DNA from 4 places in the Pseudomonas izuensis genome. Region 2 is predicted to be linked to each of the others. Evidence: predicted binding sites of a transcription regulator. Region 2 holds the regulator's gene; each other region holds the start of a gene.

Region 1 (5,015 bases), 1.1 Mb from region 2:
CAGGATCGCGCCGAGGATACCGCCGATACCGTGTACGCCGAATGCATCCAGGGAGTCGTCATAGCCGAGCTTGCGTTTCAGGGTGGTGGCACAGAAGAAGCACACCACGCCTGCTGCCAGGCCGATGATCAGCGAACCCATCGGGCCCACGGTGCCAGCGGCTGGAGTGATTGCCACCAGACCGGCGACCACACCCGAAGCGATACCCAATGCACTTGGTTTGCCGTGGGTGATCCACTCGGCAAACATCCAGCCCAGTGCAGCGGCAGCGGTTGCGATCTGGGTCACCAGCATCGCCATACCGGCCGTACCGTTGGCCGCGGCAGCGGAACCGGCGTTGAAGCCGAACCAGCCGACCCACAACATCGCTGCGCCCATCAGGGTGTAACCGAGGTTATGCGGTGCCATCGGGGTGGTCGGGAAGCCTTTGCGCTTGCCCAGTACCAGGCAGGCAACCAGGCCGGCCACACCGGCGTTGATGTGAACCACGGTGCCGCCCGCGAAGTCGAGCACGCCCCAGTCGCCCAACAGCGAACCCGGGCCGCTCCAGACCATGTGCGCGATTGGCGCGTAAACCAGGGTGAACCAGACGCCCATGAAGATCAGCATCGCGGAGAACTTCATCCGCTCGGCGAACGCACCGACGATCAACGCCGGGGTGATGATCGCAAAGGTCATTTGATAGGTAACGAACACTGCTTCAGGGAACAGCGCCGCCGGGCCAGTAATGCTGGCAGGCGTGATACCCGCAAGGAAGGCTTTGGCAAAGCTGCCGACGAAGGAGTTGAGGTTGACGACGTTGGCTTCCATCCCCGTGGTATCGAACGCCATGCTGTAGCCATAAATGAACCACAGGATGGTGATCAGACCGGTAATGGCGAAGCACTGCATCATCACGGAAAGAATGTTTTTGGACCGAACCATGCCGCCGTAGAACAGCGCGAGGCCAGGAATAGTCATGAACAGTACAAGGGCAGTTGAGGTCAGCATCCAGGCGGTATCGCCGGAATTGAGGACTGGAGGCGCCACCGGATCTGCCGCCAAAGCCAGGCCGGGCATTACGAGGGACAACAGGGCTCCTAGCCCTGCGAATTTACGCAGAGTCATTTTGTTTTCTCCTGGGGCGTTGGGTTTGTGGCGGCTTAGATCGCGTCGGTATCGGTTTCGCCGGTACGGATGCGAATCGCCTGTTCCAGATTGACCACGAAGATCTTGCCGTCACCGATCTTGCCGGTGTTGGCGGCCTTGGTTATCGCCTCGATAACCCGGTCAAGATCCTTGTCGTCAATGGCGACATCAATCTTCACCTTTGGCAGGAAATCGACCACGTACTCCGCGCCGCGATACAGCTCGGTATGACCCTTCTGCCGACCGAAGCCTTTGACTTCAGTGACGGTAATGCCCTGCACGCCGATCTCGGACAACGACTCGCGCACGTCGTCCAACTTGAACGGCTTGATGATGGCAGTGACTAGCTTCATGAAAACTCTCTCCCGAATTGGTGGACTTGCCCCAGGAAAACAAACCCGTCTCAAGTCTAAGCGCAGTGCCTGGCTTTGTAACGCATCGTCGGCCTTACCCGCCCGCCCGACGCCGCTAACCGCTCCTTGCCAAACGCTCCCCGCGTTTCGCCTGGCGCACTGCATTCGTCACGGTGACTGCATCAGTGCATGGGTCACCAGGGTCTAAGCAGAAAGCTTGCCATCTCCACAAAATTCATAGATTTCAAGCCGTTGCCGGTTGATGCCTGCCACTTCGCCACAACACCCGGCACGTTACGCACAACAACGGTGCAGCGCCGTCCATCCGCATGCGCGAAAAGCGTGCACCCCTTACCCACGGAATTGACTGTAGACACTGCGTGATACACTGCCCGCCATTGTCACCAGGACCTTTCCCCATGCTCGCGCCCAAAGACTTCCTCGACGCCCTGACCGGCACCGCCTCCCGACTCTTCAGCGGCGACACCCCGCTGCCGAAAGCCGAAATCGAAAGCCAGTTCAAGGCCCTGCTGCAAAGCGCCTTCAGCAAGCTGGACCTGGTGAGCCGCGAAGAATTCGACAGCCAGATGGTCGTACTGGCACGCACCCGCGCCCGCCTCGAAAGCCTCGAAGCAAAAGTCGCGGAGATGGAAGCGAAGCTGAACCCACCCACCGAATAACGCACAAAGCCTACTGTAGAAACCCAATCCACTGTGGGAGCGAGCCTGCTCGCGATTGAAGGTCGGAACGACCTTCAGCTTCACCTGTAGGAGCTGCCGCAGGCTGCGATCTTTTGATCCCAAGCCCCGCAAAAATCCCGGCAACGTCCTACAAACATCGCACCGCCGTCCGATTGCGTCGTCGAGTATCCGATCTCTAAGCTCTTCCCCAGCTGAATATTCAGCTCTGGGTTTGGCGACCCGGATAGCATCCAGCGCATCGCGACCACGTTCGAACTTGGGAAGTCTTCCCTTCTCGAATTATGGCGGCTCTGCGTGGGAGACCTTCGGGTCTGCCGGTTTTTCCGGATGCACCGGTTCGCCAACCCGCGCACAGCTGCCACCCTTTTCGTTTGGCGACGACTAGAGGCAGCTTCCTACATACGCATCCGGGAGCTGCACCATGGAAGAAAACTATCTAACCCCCCACGTCTTCACCCGCCACAAACTCCACCTCCACGCCCTGCTAATAGAAAACCAACCCTGGTTCAGCGCCCGCGACCTGGGCCGCCTACTCCGCATCTACCTCAACGACCGTCAACTCCGAAAACTCGATCCCGACCAATACCAAACCGTTCGGATAGCAATACACGGTCAAATCGAAAACACCCTGCTAATCAGCGAATCCGGCGTCTACGCCCTCCTCGTCTACCACTACTGCCCCGAATACCGGGCCCTACGCGAATGGCTCACCCATGAAGTGGTCCCCGCCTTGCGAGACGCCCAACACCCCACCACCACCGAACGCCCACAACTGAGCCTGCTCAATTGGCCGGAAATGTCGTTGAGTTTGCTGCACTGGAATAACCAGCCGTGGATACGGTTGCAGGATGTGCCGCAGATGATGGAACGGGAGCCAGCAACACGCCCGGTAAACCCGTGGTGGAAGCGGGCTTCACGAGTATTGCAGGCGCTTTGAATACTTAACGTTCAACCACGCTCAATCTTGGCTGTGCGCAAATCGAAGGTCGATTGCAGATTCAGCCAGAACTCGGGCGTGGTGTTCAGATGGATAGACAGCTTCTTCGCCAAACCTGCACTGACAGCGCTTTGCTGCCTTACAACATCGCTTATTTCCGCCTCAGGCTCGTTCAGCGAGCGAGCCAACGCCACCACTGTGAGCCCCAATGGCCTCAGAAACTCTTCACTGAGAATTTCCCCAGGATGAATCGAGCGCATTCCATTCCGGTTCACTTTCACCTCCTAAGGCTGCATAGAGCCGCGATCATAAGCAGCCAACTTAATCAGGCAAGACCATCCGAACCTTTTCACCGGCGTCCTTCAACTATCTCGGCACGATCCTACAAAAAGCAGTTCTTTGTCCCGGCTTATCAGCTCACACCCGCGCCTTTAAGCTTTTCTTCTTGGTATTCGATAGACGAGGTGTTTATGAGCCCAAAAAAGCGAAAGGCGAAGCTGCTACAAATTGTTGAATTCCACGCCGAAGCACGTCACCTGGCTGGAAACCTATCGGCCAATCAACTGCGCCTTATTGAAGTCGGCATCGCGCGTGGTAAAGAACTTGAGCCCGGGGGTGGTTGGCAGGTGGAAGAAATTGACTATTTTGTCGTGAAAGAAACCGTCTGAATGGCGGTTTTTTTGTGTCTCGCCATCAGCCTGCTTCATACAAGCAACATCCAGTGAAAATTTGCCTCTTCACCCACACCTCCGAAATCTCCTCCCCCAACTACCCTTCAAAAACCGCAGGAAGCGGCCCCTCGTCACCTCAAGGAACGACCATGTCCCTCTCCATCGTCCACAGCCGCGCCCAGATCGGCGTGGATGCCCCCGCTGTCACCGTCGAAGTCCACCTGGCCAATGGTTTGCCGTCGCTGACCATGGTCGGCCTGCCTGAGGCGGCGGTTAAGGAAAGCAAGGATCGGGTGCGCAGTGCGATCATCAATTCGGGGCTGCAATTTCCGGCGCGGCGGATCACGTTGAATCTGGCGCCGGCGGATTTGCCCAAGGATGGCGGGCGGTTCGATCTGGCGATTGCCCTGGGCATTCTCTCGGCCAGTGTGCAGGTGCCGACATTGACGCTCGATGATGTGGAGTGTCTTGGGGAGTTGGCGTTATCGGGCGCGGTGCGAGCGGTTCGAGGGGTGTTGCCGGCGGCGCTGGCGGCGCGCAAGGCCGGGCGCTGGTTGATGGTGCCACGAGCGAACGCCGAGGAAGCGTGCCTGGCGTCGGGGTTGAAGGTGATTGCGGTGGATCATTTGCTTGAGGCCGTCGCGCATTTCAATGGGCATACACCGATCGAGCCTTATGTTTCCAATGGCTTGCTGTACGCCAGCAAACCTTATCCCGACTTGAATGAGGTACAGGGTCAACTCTCGGCCAAGCGTGCCTTGCTGATTGCTGCCGCAGGCGCTCACAACCTGCTGTTTAGCGGGCCACCCGGAACGGGGAAAACGCTGTTGGCCAGCCGCCTGCCGGGATTGCTGCCGCCGCTGGCCGAAAATGAAGCACTGGAAGTGGCGGCGATTCAATCGGTCACCAGTTGCGTGCCGCTGAGCCATTGGCCGCAGCGGCCGTTTCGCCAGCCGCATCACTCGGCATCCGGGCCCGCGCTGGTGGGTGGAGGCTCCAAACCCCAGCCTGGCGAAATTACTCTCGCCCACCACGGTGTGCTGTTTCTGGACGAACTCCCGGAATTTGATCGCAAGGTATTGGAGGTGCTGCGCGAGCCGCTGGAGTCCGGGCATATTGTGATCTCACGGGCCAAGGATCGCGTGCGATTTCCGGCGCGCTTTCAATTGGTCGCGGCCATGAACCCCTGCCCCTGTGGATATCTTGGCGAGCCCAGCGGTAAATG
Region 2 (5,015 bases):
GATGGATACTGCGCTCGACTAGGCGAGCATTCACTCGCCTTCGTCGAAGAAGTTATTGATCAAGGCCACCAGCGCATCCATCGCTTCCTGCTCCTGCTCGCCTTCCGTGCTCAGATGGATTTTGGTGCCCTTGCCGGCAGCAAGCATCATCATGGCCATGATGCTTTTGCCGTCGACGGTGGATTCCGGCGTGCGTCCTACCCTGATCGTGCAATCCTTGAATTGGCCGGCGACCCCGACGAATTTTGCGGACGCCCGGGCATGCAGGCCCAGTTTGTTGATGATTTCGATTTCCAGAGCAGGCATCGCGATGTGAATCCTTTAGCTGAGGTCGCGGTGGCGGACCTGGACGTTCTTCAGGGATTGCTGCAGGGTCTTGCCCAAGCGTTCGGTCAGGTAGACAGAGCGGTGATGTCCGCCGGTGCAACCGATGGCAATGGTGACATAAGCGCGGTTGCTGGCAGCAAAGCGGGGTAGCCATTTGAGCAGGTAGGTGGAGATATCCTGGAACATTTCTTCGACATCCGGCTGTGCCGCCAGATACTCCGCAACCGGTTGATCGAGCCCGGACTGCGCGCGTAACTCCGGTTTCCAGTAGGGATTGGGCAGGCAGCGTACATCGAACACCAGGTCGGCATCGACCGGCATGCCACGCTTGAAGCCGAAAGATTCCACCAGGAAAGCTGTGCCGGGTTCCGGCTGGTTCAACAGGCGTAGCTTGATGGTATCGCGCAGTTGATACAGGTTCAGATTGGTGGTGTTTACTTTGAGATCGGCCAGGTCGGCGATAGGGCCGAGCAGGTCCGTTTCATCATTGATCGCCTCGGCCAGCGAGCGATTGGCACTGCTCAGCGGGTGGCGACGGCGGGTTTCAGAGAAGCGTTTGAGCAGGGTTTCTTCGTCGGCATCCAGGTACAGGACATCACACTGGATGTGACGGCTGCGGACTTCTTCCAGCAGCTCTGGGAACCGCGACAAGTGGCTTGGCAGGTTGCGTGCATCGATGGATACGGCAACCAGCGGCTGTGACAGTTCAGTGTGAATCAACGCGCGTTCGGCCAACTCCGGCAACAAGCCGGCAGGCAGGTTGTCGATGCAGTAGTAGCCGTTGTCCTCAAGCACATCGAGGGCGGTACTTTTACCTGAGCCGGAACGGCCGCTGACGATGATCAAGCGCATGATTAGTGCCCGTTTTGCTCGTCCAGGACAACCTGATACAAGGCTTCATTGCTCGGGGCGCTACGCAGTTTGTCGCGCACGTCCTTGCGGTCGAGCATGCTGGCGATCTGGCGCAACAGCTCCAGGTGCGCATCGGTAGCGGCTTGCGGGACCAACAGGACGAACAGCAGGTCAACCGGTGCGCCATCGATGGCGTCGAAATCGATAGGGGCGTCAAGGTGCATCAAGGCGCTGATGGGCGAGATACAACCCTTCAGGCGACAATGAGGGATGGCGATGCCGTTGCCAAAACCGGTCGAACCGAGTTTTTCACGGGCAATCAAAGCCTCGAAGACATCTTGCATCTCCAGTCCCGGCACTTCGCGGGCGATCAGATTGGCAATTTGCTCGAGGGCTTTCTTTTTACTGCCGCCCGGCACGTTCACCAGGGAACGGCCGGGGGTCAGGATGCTTTCAAGTCGGATCATGGGTTGGGAGTGTTAACGACCGGTAGCGCCCTGGAGGAGGCTCTGGGTCTTTTCCTTATGCTTTTTGAGTTGTTTATCCAGCTTGTCGGTCAGTGCGTCGATCGCCGCGTACATATCGGTATGTTCCGCGTTGGCGACCACTTCATTGCCGGGAATATGCAACGTGGCTTCGATTTTCTGCTTCAGCTTTTCGACCGTCATCGTGACCTGCACGTTGGTGATCTTGTCGAAATGTCGCTCCAATCGTTCGAGTTTTTCGCCGATGTAGGTGCGAAGAGGTTCGGTCACTTCCAGTTGGTGTCCACTGATGTTGACTTGCATACAGCTTCTCCTTCGTTGCCAGTGCATTAAGCGGTAGATCAGATGATCTACCACTGGAACGCTGTGGCGTGGCTCTACATCAACCGCTTGCGTTCGCTCGAAGGCGCGATCCCGAGGGATTCGCGGTACTTGGCGACGGTGCGGCGAGCCACCTGAATGCCTTGTGCCTCCAGTAAACCAGCGATCTTGCTGTCACTCAACGGCTTTTTCTGATTTTCCGCGGCAACCAGTTTTTTGATGATCGCGCGGATCGCCGTGGACGAGCATTCGCCGCCTTCAGAGGTGCTGACGTGACTGGAGAAAAAGTATTTCAGTTCATAGATGCCCCGGGGGGTATGCATGAATTTCTGTGTGGTCACTCGAGAGATCGTTGACTCGTGCATGCCGACCGCTTCAGCGATGTCATGCAGGACCAGTGGTTTCATGGCTTCGTCGCCATATTCCAGGAAGCCGCGCTGATGCTCGACGATCTGGGTGGCCACTTTCATCAGGGTTTCGTTGCGGCTTTGCAGGCTCTTGATGAACCAGCGGGCCTCCTGCAACTGATTGCGCATGAAGGTGTTATCAGCGCTGGTGTCGGCGCGGCGCACGAAGCCGGCGTACTGGGCGTTGACCCGCAGCCGTGGCACGGACTCCTGGTTCAGTTCCACAAGCCAGCGCTCATTGTCCTTGCGCACGATCACGTCAGGGACGACGTATTCGGCTTCGGTAGATTCGATCTGGGAGCCGGGACGCGGATTGAGGCTCTGAACCAGTTCGATGACCTGGCGCAGCTCATCTTCCTTGAGCTTCATGCGGCGCATCAACTGACTGTAATCGCGGCTGCCGAGCAGATCGATAAAATCGGTCACCAGGCGCTTGGCCTCGTTCAGCCATGGAGTCTTGACCGGCAACTGGCGCAATTGCAGCAACAGGCATTCACCCAGGTTCCGGGCGCCGATGCCGGCTGGTTCGAATTGCTGGATGCGGTGCAGGACGGCTTCGATTTCGTCCAGTTCGATGTCCAATTCCGGATCGAAGGCCTCGAGTATTTCCTCGAGTGTTTCGTCCAGATAGCCCTGATTGTTGATGCAGTCGATCAGGGTTACGGCGATCAGGCGGTCGGTGTCGGACATCGGCGCCAGGTTCAATTGCCAGAGCAAGTGGCTTTGCAGGCTTTCACCGGCGGATGTGCGGGTGGTGAAATCCCACTCATCGTCATCGTTGCTCGGCAGGCTGCTGGCGCTGGTCTGGTAAACGTCTTCCCATGCCGTGTCGACAGGAAGTTCGTTGGGGATGCGCTCGTTCCAGTCGCCTTCGTCGAGGTTATCAACGGTTGGCGCGCTTTCCTGGTAGGAGGGTTCCTGAGTCTCGGTGTTGGGCTTCTGTTCGACGTTGTCGGCCAAGGGGTCAGTGTTATCGAAGTCGTCGCCTTCTTCCTGGCGTTCGAGCATCGGATTGGACTCCAGGGCCTCCTGGATTTCCTGTTGCAGGTCCAGGGTCGACAATTGGAGCAGACGGATGGCCTGTTGCAGCTGCGGTGTCATCGTCAGCTGCTGGCCCATTCTCAAGACTAGCGATGGTTTCATGGCAGGGGCTTAACACCTTATTCGCCGGCGCACATGCGCCATCCACTACAGGGCGCCGGAGCGCCAAACATAAGCAAATTATATGCCCGAAGTTGCGGTGTTTGCCTAGAGCGCTGTAACAATAAAAAAGTGTTGATTTTTTATCGAGACAAGCGCTCGGTCGACTAGCCAGGCGCCTCAGTGCTTACAGGCGGAACTCATGCCCCAGGTACACTTCCTTGACCAGGTCGTTGGCCAGGATGGTATGAGCGTCACCTTCGGCGATCAATTGGCCATCGTTGACGATGTAGGCGGTTTCGCAGATATCCAGGGTTTCACGGACGTTATGGTCAGTGATCAGGACGCCAATGCCCTTGGCCTTCAGATGGTGGATGATCTGTTTGATATCGCCCACCGAAATCGGGTCCACGCCGGCGAAGGGTTCGTCGAGCAGGATGAATTTTGGATTGGTGGCCAGTGCACGGGCAATTTCCACGCGGCGACGCTCGCCACCGGACAGGCTCATGCCAAGGTTGTCGCGAATGTGGCTGATGTGGAATTCCTGCAGCAGGCTTTCCAGCTCTTTGCGACGGCCGGCCTTGTCGAGTTCCTTGCGGGTCTCGAGGATGGCCATGATGTTGTCGGCCACCGAGAGTTTGCGGAAGATCGACGCTTCTTGCGGAAGATAGCCGATACCGGCCTTCGCGCGGCCGTGCATGGGCTGGTGGCTGACGTCCAGGTCGTCGATCAGGACGCGGCCCTGATCGGCCTGGACCAGGCCAACGATCATGTAGAAACAGGTGGTCTTGCCGGCACCGTTGGGGCCAAGCAGGCCAACGATCTGACCGCTGTCGATGGACAGGCTGACGTCACGCACGACCTGGCGGCTCTTGTAGCTCTTGGCCAGATGCTGAGCTTTCAGAGTTGCCATTACTGGGCCTTTTGCTCGTCGGTTTTCTTTTTCGGCTGGATCACCATGTCGATGCGCGGACGCGCCTCGGTGACTTTACTGCCGGTGGCGCGACCGGCACTGGCCAGCTTCTTGACCGTGTCGTAGACGATTTTCTCGCCTTGGGTGGTGTTGTTGTCCTTGTCGATGACTTTGGCGCGATCGATCAGCACAACGCGGTTCTGCGTGGCGTGGTACTGGATCGTCACTCCCCAACCCTGGACGGGTTTGGTGTCGCCTTGGGTTTGCAATTGCTCGAAGTAAGCCAGGTTGCCCACTGAAGTCATCACGTCGATATCGCCGGCAGGAGTGCGGGTGACGGTCACGGTGTTGCCGGTAACCTTCATCGAGCCCTGGGTGATGATCACGTCACCTTTATAGGTGGCAATGCCATTCTTGTCGTCCAGCTGGGCATCGTCGGCCTGGATGCGGATAGGCTGCTCTTGATCGTTCGGCAGGGCCCAGGCGCTCACGCTTCCCAGTGCTGCGCCCAGACTGAGCAAAATAGGGAGGGTTTTAACGAGCCTCATACTGTCCTCTTACGTTCGAGAG
Region 3 (5,015 bases), 1.8 Mb from region 2:
CCCTGATTGCCGAGCAGCGCCTGGAACGGGAATATCAATACAACTACTACAAAATGCTCCAGCGTCGTGGCGACAAGGTTCCGGCCCAGGCTTCCTTGCTGGATGTCCCGGACAGCGAAAAAGGCCCGCTGCTGGAAGGGATCTACCGCACACGCCTGAAAACCCAGCCACCCGCCGAATGGAAGGACCTGGGCAAGGAAGAGCGCACTGCCAAAATGCGCGAGGGCGTGATCCAGTTCTGGAGCTCCAGCGAAGTGCTGTTGCGGCAGTTGGGTCAGGACCGCGCCAGCAGCATCAAGGACTATCTGGTCGACAAGGGCCAACTGGCTGATGATCGTGTGTACTTCATCGACGCTCAGTTAGGTGATGCGGAAAAAGACGGCAAGGTCGTCACGCCCCTGCATCTGGACGCCGAATGATGGGTAAGCGGCTGTTGCTCGCACTGGCGTTGCCATTGGCCGCAAGCCACGCCTCGGCGGCCGATACCCTGCGCTGCGGCAGTCAATTGATCAGTGTCGGTGACCGGTCGAGCGAAGTGCTGCAAAAGTGCGGCGAACCGGTCAGTCGCGATCTGCTGGGTTACAAGCGCAGCGTCAATCGACGGGAAGAGTTTCAGGTCGAGGAATGGACCTATGGGCCGAATGGCGGGATGTACCAGTATCTGCGGTTCGAGGGAAATCGGTTGGTGCAGATCACCAGCAAACGCGGTAACTAAGAACACCACACATCACTGTGGGAGCGAGCCTGCTCGCGAAGACGGACCGACATTCAACATTTGAGTTGGCTGACAGTCAGCTTTCGCGAGCAGGCTCGCTCCCACAGGGGTTTTGTGTTGCCCACAATAGAACAGGCCCTGACACGAATGCCGGGGCCTGTAATGGCCACATCCTTATGGCCGTTCGCATGAACTCCTCAGTTGCGACAGACGTATGTCTTGGCCCGCCTGCCGCGCCTCCTCCCAGTCCAGGCGAGAAGCCTTGCCTTACTCGGCTTTCAGGCCGTCAGCGGAGACCGCTTTGACGCCTTTGATTTTCTTGGTGATCGCCACGGCAGTTGCCTTCTGGGCTTCAGTCACTGCAACAGTGGACGACAGGGACACGACGCCTTTGTTGGTTTCAACTTTGATGTCGGTGCCGGGAATGCCTTTTTCAGTCACCAGGTCACTTTTGACTTTGGTGGTAATCCAGGTATCGGAAGTAGCTTCCTTGGCCTTGGTCATTTCACCGGCTGCCAGCGTCATGGGAGCCTGGGTGGTCTGAGACTGTGCGAACGCGGCATTGGCCATGGTCAGGGTCAGCGCGGTAGCAGTAGCGGCAGCGATAGCGAACTTCTTCATACGAGTAACTCCTGTTTTTCCGGAAAGTCTGCTGGGTGTCATGTCAGCAGGGTTACTCGAGACGTTGCGAACGCTGTGCCAAGTTTGAGACATTGAATAAACATATAAAAATCAATAAGTTATAAATTCGTGCATTTTGCGGAATCATGCAAATTGCATGACTTCGACATTCTCTACATGCAAGTTGCCGTTTTTGAAGAAGGCCTAACGCCATGAATTGTGGGAGGTTTTCTCTTTTGCATCGATACCGGAATAAAATATGCCCCGTCCTTTGAATGACGGGGCATTTTCTGTGTGTGCAACGGGACAGATCGTTAGCCGCCGCAGCCTTTGGGCGCATAGTCTGCTGCGACACTGGTGGCACAGGTCCAGCCTTTAGTCGCGTCACGAGACAGCGTCACAGTCGCACCTGAAATGACCGCTGGCGCACCTTTCAATGTGCAAACCATCCCGGGGGTTGTGCCGGTGGCAGCTGCAAGAGTGCAGTTCTGTGTATCACCCCCTGGGGCAAATGCAGTGACAGCCGGGGCAGCCGTACCGGAGTTGACCGCATCCTCATAATTGACCTTCAGCGCCGAAAGCTCTGCGACACCCGCCGTCACCTTCGCCCGTGCCTGATACTTGGAATAGGCCGGTATCGCGAACGTCGCGAGAATCCCGATGATCGCCACGACGATCAGTAATTCGATCAGGGTAAAACCTTTTTGAGTGTTCATAGACAGCCTCCGTGCATGAGTCGAATTCTCATGATCTGGATCTGTTGCAGCACAGCTCATGCCAGGCTCGGCACCCCCTATTGGCGGGACGTACGACAGCCGCAACGCGCCTTCTTAGCCCCAGGATCCGCACTATCTGACACTTTTTGTCACCTCACCGTCGCTGGTTTGGCTGCGTTGCTTGACTAGGCTATAAGTCATGAATTGTCTGCGCCCGGTATCTCCATGAATGACATCGCCCTCAGCGGTCTGGCCAAGCAATTGGTCCTGGCCGAGCTGCTCACTGACAAAAGCGCGCAACACGCTTCTCAACAAGCCCAACGCAACCACGTCTCACTGGTCAGCTACCTGGTGCAGAACAAACTGGTGAAAAGCCGTCAGGTTGCCGAGATTGCTTCTGAACACTTCGGCATGGCCTTGATGGATCTCAACAGTCTGGACAAGGAAACCCAACCCAAGGGACTGGTCAGCGAAAAACTGGTCCGCCAGCACCACGCCCTGCCCCTCTGGCGTCGTGGCAACAAACTGTTCGTGGGGATCTCCGACCCGACCAGTCACCAGGCCATCAACGACATTCAGTTCAGCACCGGGCTTACCACCGAAGCCATCCTGGTGGAGGACGACAAGCTCAGTGACGCCATCGAGCGGTTCTTCGACAGCCAGGGCACTGGCCTTGAAGACATGGTCGACGTTGACCTCGACGGGATGGACATCGAAGCGGCCGATGACAGGCGCCAGGATGCCATCATCGGCCAGGAAGCCGATGATGCGCCGGTGGTGCGCTTCGTCCACAAGATGCTGCTCGACGCGATCAGGAGCGGCTCTTCCGACCTGCATTTCGAGCCCTACGAGAAAATTTATCGGGTGCGGATGCGCACCGACGGCATTTTGCGGGAAGTCGCCAAACCGCCGATCCAGTTGGCCAACCGCATCGCGGCGCGGCTGAAGGTCATGGCCAGCCTCGACATCTCCGAGCGCCGCAAGCCCCAGGACGGGCGGATGAAGATGCGCCTGTCCAAAAACAAATCCATCGATTTGCGGGTCAACACCTTGCCGACCCTGTGGGGCGAGAAAGTGGTGATCCGGATTCTTGACCCCTCCAGCGCACAAATGGGCATCGATGCCCTTGGCTACGAGCCCGAACAACAAGACCTGTACATGACCGCGCTCAGGCAACCACAGGGGATGATTCTGGTGACCGGCCCCACGGGCTCCGGCAAAACCGTGTCGCTTTATACCGGGCTGAACATTCTCAATACCGTGGACATCAACATCTCCACCGCCGAAGACCCGGTGGAGATCAATATGGAAGGCATCAACCAGGTCAACGTCAATCCTAAACAGGGCATGGATTTCGCCCAGGCGCTACGCTCCTTTCTGCGCCAGGATCCGGACGTGATCATGGTCGGTGAGATCCGCGACCTCGAAACCGCCGAAATCGCCATCAAGGCCGCCCAGACCGGGCATCTGGTGTTATCGACCCTGCACACCAACAGCGCCGCGCAAACCCTGACCCGCCTGCACAACATGGGCATCCAGGGCTTCAACATCGCCACGTCGGTCAGCCTGATCATCGCCCAGCGCCTGGCACGCAAACTGTGCAGCCATTGCCGGGTGCCCCTCGACGTTCCCCGCGAAACGCTGCTCAAGGAAGGCTTCCCCGAGGAACGCATCGGCACATTCACGATCTATGAGCCGGTCGGCTGCGAACACTGCAACGGCGGCTTCAAGGGACGCGTGGGGATTTATGAAGTGGTGAAGAACACGCCGGACCTGCAACGCCTGATCATGGCCGAAGGCAATGCGCTGCAAATCGATGAGCAGATGCGCAAGGACGGCTTCAACGACCTGCGCACTTCAGGCCTGCTCAAAGCCATGCAAGGCATTACCAGCCTTGAAGAAATCAACCGGGTTACCAAGGACTGAACATGGCGGTCAAAGCAGCGAAAATCAGCATTTACGCCTGGGAAGGCACCGACCGCAAAGGCACGAAAGTCACCGGCGAGTTAAGCGGGCAGAACCCGGCACTGATCAAGGCGCAACTGCGTAAACAAGGCATCAACCCCGGCAAGGTTCGCAAGAAAACCGTCTCGCTGTTCAACATGGGCAAGCGCATCCAGGCCCAGGACATCGCCTTGTTCACGCGCCAGATGGCGACCATGATGAAAGCCGGCGTGCCGCTGTTGCAGTCGTTCGACATTATTGCCGAAGGCTTCGATAACCCGGCCATGCGCACCCTCGTGGACGAGGTCAAACAGGAAGTCGCGGCAGGCAACAGTTTCGCCGCCGCCCTGCGCAAGAAACCCCGGTATTTCGATGAGCTGTACTGCAATCTGGTGGATGCCGGTGAGCAGGCCGGCGCCCTGGATACCCTGTTGGAGCGGGTGGCGACCTACAAGGAAAAGAGCGAAAGCCTCAAGGCCAAGATCAGGAAAGCCATGACCTACCCGCTGGTCGTTGTGTGTGTCGCCATGGTTGTGACCGCGATCCTGCTGGTCAAAGTAGTGCCGCAGTTCCAATCGGTGTTCGAAGGGTTTGGCGCCCAATTGCCTGCCTTTACCGTGATGGTCATTGGCCTGTCGCGTTTCATGCAGGACGGCTGGTGGATGATGCTCGGTGCGCTGATCGCAACGATCCTGGGTGCACGCCATGCTTTCAGGACGTCACAAGGCTTTCGCGATCGAACCGACGCCTGGCTGCTGAAGCTGCCGCTGGTGGGGACGCTGATGTATAAATCGGCCGTGGCTCGTTTTGCCCGCACCCTGTCGACCACCTTCGCCGCCGGTGTCCCCTTGGTGGAAGCCCTGGAGTCGGTGGCCGGCGCCACCGGTAACATCGTGTTCAAGCGCGCGGTGCTGCGCATCAAGCAGGACGTTTCGACAGGGATGCAGTTGAACTTTTCCATGCGCGCTTCCGGCATTTTTCCGAACATGGCCATCCAGATGACCGCCATCGGCGAAGAG
Region 4 (5,015 bases), 2.3 Mb from region 2:
CTGCTGACGGTCGCCGGCAGGTTCGTCACCAGGGAGGTCGCCTTGCCGTCGTAGGTCGCGGTGGCGTTGAAGGTGTACGTACCGGCCTTGGCCACTTCACCGGCATCGTTCTTGCCATCCCAGATGAAACTGGCGTTGCCGGCTTGTTGAGAGCCCAGGTTGATGGTGCGGATAACCTTACCGTCGGTATCGGTGATCTTGAGGGAGACCGGGTCTGCCGACGCCGGTACCGCGATAGTGCCGTTGAGGCTCTTGGCGGTATCGACCACAGCCTTGTCGCCCGGCGCGATGACCGAACGCCCGACCAGCGACGAAGCCTGCAACGCCTGGGACGAGTTGTAGTTGCCGGCGATGCCCGACACGGTGCTATTGAGCGTGGTAATGCCTTCCAGACTGCTGAACTGTGCCAATTGGGCAACGAATGCACCGTTGTCCTGTGGCTCCAACGGGTTCTGGTTTTTCAGCTGCGTCACCAGCAGTTGCAGGAACGCATCCTTGCCCAGGGACTTATTGCCGGTGGCGCTGTTCGTCGCGGACGCCAGGCCGTCGGCACTGGTGTTGGTCTTGATCGAAGAGTTGGCAAGGATATCTTTGAGGCTAAGGCTGCTGGTGGTATCGGTAACACTCATCTGAGTCGCCCCTTATCACTGACCGAGGGTCAGGACCTTCTGCATCATGGTTTTGGCGGTGTTCATCATTTCGGCGTTGGTCTGGAACGAACGACTCGCGGAAATCATGTCGGCCATCTCTTCCACCACGTTGACGTTCGGGTAATAGACATAGCCCTTGGCATCGGCAGCCGGATGGTTCGGCTCGTAGCGCGCCTCAAGGTTGCTCTGGTCTTCGACCACGCCCAGCACTTGTACGCCTTGCCCGGCGGCTTCCTGGTTCTGGAACAGCGAATCGCTGCCGCCGCTCTGGCCGCCCTGGAACATGGTGGCGAACACCGGATGACGCGCACGGTAGGTCTGGTCGATGCTCGACGAGACCGTCTCGGCGTTGGCGATGTTCGAAGCGACGGTGTTCAAACGCGTGGTCTGGGCACTCATGCCGCTACCGGCAATGTTGAAAACACTGGATAGGGACATGACTTACTCTCCGCGCAGGGCTGACACCAGCCCTTTGAACTTGCTATTGAGCAGGGTGAAGCTGGCCTGGAAGTTGACCGCGTTTTCCGCGTAGTTCGACTGCTCCAGTTGGGCGTCCACGGTGTTCTGGTCAATCGACGGTTGCATCGGCGTGCGGTACATCAGCGATTCTTCGCCGTTGCCCAGGCCTTCGGCTTCGATATGACGGCTGTTGGTCATGTTCAAGGCGAACGTGCCGTTTTTGGCTTTATCGTTCTGCGCCTCGAGCACTTTCGAGAACTCCAGATCCCGCGCCTTGTAGTTCGGGGTATCGGCGTTGGCAATGTTGTTGGCCAGGACTTCGGCACGCTGGGCGCGGAAGCCCAATGCCTTTTCGTGAATGCCGAGCGCTCTATCGAAGCTGATGCTCATGTCGGGAAACCTTCGGGTGACCTGATTTTTCGTACGATGAACTTAGCAAGCGTCATGCCAATTCAAAAAAGCCCGTAAACCGGGGCTTTGCGGGCAGTGGCAACGCGGCAATGCCAGAAAAGCGGCAACCGGTTTCCGCTGGATGCCGCTTTTCTGCCGCTTGGCTACCTTTTCAAGAACACCCGCTCCCACAGGGAATATCAACAGACATAAAAAAACGGGAGTCCCTGAGGACTCCCGCTTTTCGATACCGCCAATCCATCACTTCGCCTGGTAAATGATCCCCGGACTGCACTGGACCATCTGGTAATGATCCGGCAACCCGTTCAGCGCTTCGGAAGCACCGAGGAACAGATAACCGCCCGGCTTCAACGTGCTGTGAATGCGCAACAGGATGTCCTTCTTCACTTCAGCAGAGAAGTAGATCAGCACGTTGCGGCAGAACACGATATCGAACTTGCCGAGGCTCGCGTAACTGTCCAGCAGGTTGAACGAACGGAATTCCACCCGGCTCTTGATCGGCGCCTTGATGGCCCAGCGCCCCGGCCCCTTGGGGTCGAAATAGCGCTGCAGCCGCTCGGGCGACAGACCGCGACCGATGGCCAGGCTGTCGTATTCGCCGGTCTTGCAGTTGGTCAGCATGGTGCCGGACAGATCGGTGGCCACAATCTGCGCACCCATCTTCAATTGCCCGACATTGCTGCGCTCGAACTCGTCGATGGACATCGACAGCGAGTACGGCTCCTGACCTGACGAACACGCCGCCGACCAGATTCGCAGCCGCTGACCGGGACTGGCCTTGATTGCTTCAGGCAGCACCTTGTTCTTCAAGACTTCAAATGGATAGGTGTCACGAAACCACAGGGTTTCGTTGGTCGTCATCGCGTCCACCACCATCTCGCGCAACCCGCTGCGCGGTTGGGTCTGGATGCGTTGAACCAACTCACCCAGGGACTTGATGCCTTGCTGCTCCATCAGTTTGTTGAGACGGCTCGAGACCAGATACTGCTTGTTTTCACCGAGCAAAATGCCACAGGCTTTTTCCAGGAATACCCGGAACTGTTCGAAATCCAAATTACCCGTAGACAATGCTGCCGCCTCTTAAATCGTGTTGACTGCCAGGGGCCCGACGCCCCTAGCTGATATCTGCTGCTTTGATCCGGTCGACTACCCGGGATGCCAGGTCATCAGGACGGAATTTGGCCAGGAAGTCATCGGCACCGACTTTCTTGACCATCGCCTGATTGAACACGCCCGACAACGAAGTATGCAGGATGATATGAAGCTTTTGCATGCGAGGGTCGTTGCGGATCTCCGCCGTCAGGGTGTACCCGTCCATCTCCGGCATCTCGATGTCGGAGATCATCATCAGGAACTCTTCTTCCGGCTTCTTGCCCTCGTCGACCAGTTTGCGCAGGTAATCCAGCGCTTGCCGGCCATCGTTCAACGCCACCACTTCGACACCGACTGTTTGCAGACAACGCGTGACCTGCTTGCGCGCCACCGACGAATCGTCGACCGTCAGCACGCGCAACGAAAGCGCCTTGTGCTGTGTTTCGACATCCACCACGCCGACGGAAATCGCTTCCGGTGTCGGCGCCACTTCCGCCAGCACCTTCTCGACGTCGATGATTTCGACCAACTGATTGTCGACCCGCGTCACCGCCGTCAGGTAGTGATCGCGACCGGTCCCCTTGGGTGGCGGATGAATCTCCTCCCAGTTCATGTTGACGATGCGCTCCACCGAGCGCACCAGGAACCCTTGGGTCTTGGTGTTGTACTCCGTAATGATCACGAAGGGATTGTTCTTGTCCTTCAAAGCACCGGAGCCGGTCGCCATTGCCAGATCAAGGATCGGAATGGTCGCCCCCCGAATGTTCGCCACGCCGCACACGACAGGACTGGACTTGGGCATCAGCGTCAGTTTGGGGCATTGCAACACCTCCCGAACCTTGAATACGTTGATCCCGTACAGCTGTTGGCCGTCGAGACGGAACAACAACAGCTCAAGGCGATTCTGCCCCACCAGTTGCGTGCGCTGGTTCACCGAATCCATTACACCAGCCATGCCCAGACTCCTACACCAACGCCAAGTGTTGTTGCGACGCACCTTCATCACTAAACGGCACGGCGCTTGCTTTTTTAATCGTTATGAACACAGAACCGACATTTTTTCGACGCCTGACCACACCCTGCCGCAAATTGCTCGGCGTGTTAGCGGCTGTTTGCCTGTTCAACGCTGGCAGCCCTGCCCTTGCTGACGCGGTTACCTTGCCTGACATGCTTATCGGCGTCACTCAGGGCTTTCTTGAATTCACCGTAGAAGACTATCTGGCCACCAGTCAAACGGAAGGTCGTTACGAAATTCAGGTCAACCAACTCGACCCGCGCCTACGCATGCCGATGTGCGACAAGGAATTGACAGCCTCGCTGGAGAGTCCGGCCAAGCCGTTGGGGCGGGTCACGGTCAAGGTGCGTTGCGAGGGCGCTTCCCCTTGGACAGTCTTCGTACCTGCTCAAGTCCGCCTGTTTCGCGATGTCGTGACCACCACCCGCCCCTTGCGGCGCGCCGGCATTGTCGAGCCTGGAGATGTCATTTTGCGCGAGCGGGACATCAGCGCGATCAACCAGGGTTACCTGACCTCCATGGACCAGGCAGTCGGGCAACGGCTTACCCGACCAATGGTCGCCGACCAGGTCATCACACTGGTGCACCTCGAACAGGCGGAAGTCATTCGCAAGGGTGATCAAGTGGTCATTACCGCCCGCAGTGGCACGCTCAGCGTGCGCATGCCTGGCGAAGCACTGTCCAACGGCGGTATGAGCGAACAGATCCGGGTGAAAAACCTCAACTCCCAACGCGTTATCAAGGCGCAGGTCACCGCGCCGGGCCAGGTGGAGGTTTCAATGTAAGCGGCCATGCTGGGCTCTTTGTTCGTGAAGATGTGGCGCTGGCCATGGCTGTTCCCTAAACTGTGCTCCATGCAGGGCAAGCGCTGGCGCGCGCGAGCTCTATTGATAATTGGGCCTAAAGTTTTACGGGGAATGGCCGAAAACATGGCAAGCGTCCAAATTCCCAGAGGTTTTTTATCATGGTCATCGATTTCAGCCGTTTGAACAGCTCCTCGTCACTGACGGGCAGTACTCGTACCAGCGCTGCCAAGGACACTGCCGATACCGGCAAATCCGCGCCGCTGAATACCCAGGCCGAGCAGGCCGGTACGGCTACAGTCGGGGAATCGGTACATCTCAGCAATGAGGCTCAACAGTTGCAGAAGGTCACTGATACGCTGCGCGATCAGCCTGCCGTCGACAAAGCCCGTGTGGCCGAGTTGAAAGCAGCGATTGCCGATGGCAGCTATAAAGTCGACAGCAACCGTGTAGCCAGCAAACTGCTCAACTTCGAAGCCCAGCGCTAGGCCACGGCCCGCGCCAGGCTTTTGGACGCTTAAAACCCAAGGCCAGCCATGCACGACACCAATTTGCTGCAACTGATCACCGACGATTTTGCTCCAG

The links. The regulator sigma-54, encoded in region 2, starts transcription at its own class of promoters, with help from an activator protein. The targets are predictions, from matches to a motif close to ANTGGCATNNANNTTGCTNT.
Region 1: a site for sigma-54 is predicted at 1,687-1,706, ahead of glnK (P-II family nitrogen regulator). Genes of this name have one in related genera too.
Region 3: a site for sigma-54 is predicted at 2,099-2,118, ahead of LAB08_RS26085 (pilin). Genes of this name have one in related genera too.
Region 4: a site for sigma-54 is predicted at 1,542-1,561, ahead of flgB (flagellar basal body rod protein FlgB). Genes of this name have one in related genera too.

The regions. Positions count from the first base shown of each region.
Region 1 covers NZ_AP017423.2:6,541,789-6,546,803, forward strand. The annotation lists gene LAB08_RS29375 (ammonium transporter) at 1-1,107, opposite strand, end outside; gene glnK (P-II family nitrogen regulator) at 1,143-1,481, opposite strand; gene LAB08_RS29385 (accessory factor UbiK family protein) at 1,901-2,161, shown strand; gene LAB08_RS29390 (BRO-N domain-containing protein) at 2,604-3,119, shown strand; gene LAB08_RS29395 (HigA family addiction module antitoxin) at 3,131-3,394, opposite strand; gene LAB08_RS29400 (hypothetical protein) at 3,590-3,787, shown strand; gene LAB08_RS29405 (YifB family Mg chelatase-like AAA ATPase) at 3,940-5,015, shown strand, end outside.
Region 2 covers NZ_AP017423.2:891,679-896,693, forward strand. The annotation lists gene LAB08_RS03885 (ZIP family metal transporter) at 1-22, shown strand, start outside; gene LAB08_RS03890 (HPr family phosphocarrier protein) at 31-306, opposite strand; gene rapZ (RNase adapter RapZ) at 322-1,179, opposite strand; gene ptsN (PTS IIA-like nitrogen regulatory protein PtsN) at 1,182-1,646, opposite strand; gene hpf (ribosome hibernation-promoting factor, HPF/YfiA family) at 1,659-1,967, opposite strand; gene LAB08_RS03910 (RNA polymerase factor sigma-54) at 2,042-3,535, opposite strand; gene lptB (LPS export ABC transporter ATP-binding protein) at 3,720-4,445, opposite strand; gene lptA (lipopolysaccharide transport periplasmic protein LptA) at 4,445-4,993, opposite strand; gene lptC (LPS export ABC transporter periplasmic protein LptC) at 4,980-5,015, opposite strand, start outside.
Region 3 covers NZ_AP017423.2:5,842,618-5,847,632, forward strand. The annotation lists gene LAB08_RS26070 (DUF748 domain-containing protein) at 1-419, shown strand, start outside; gene LAB08_RS26075 (DUF2845 domain-containing protein) at 419-715, shown strand; gene LAB08_RS26080 (BON domain-containing protein) at 983-1,336, opposite strand; gene LAB08_RS26085 (pilin) at 1,651-2,052, opposite strand; gene pilB (type IV-A pilus assembly ATPase PilB) at 2,278-3,978, shown strand; gene LAB08_RS26095 (type II secretion system F family protein) at 3,981-5,015, shown strand, end outside.
Region 4 covers NZ_AP017423.2:5,296,315-5,301,329, forward strand. The annotation lists gene flgD (flagellar hook assembly protein FlgD) at 1-629, opposite strand, end outside; gene flgC (flagellar basal body rod protein FlgC) at 645-1,088, opposite strand; gene flgB (flagellar basal body rod protein FlgB) at 1,092-1,499, opposite strand; gene cheR (protein-glutamate O-methyltransferase CheR) at 1,761-2,588, opposite strand; gene LAB08_RS23535 (chemotaxis protein CheV) at 2,635-3,567, opposite strand; gene flgA (flagellar basal body P-ring formation chaperone FlgA) at 3,651-4,412, shown strand; gene flgM (flagellar biosynthesis anti-sigma factor FlgM) at 4,592-4,918, shown strand; gene LAB08_RS23550 (flagella synthesis protein FlgN) at 4,967-5,015, shown strand, end outside.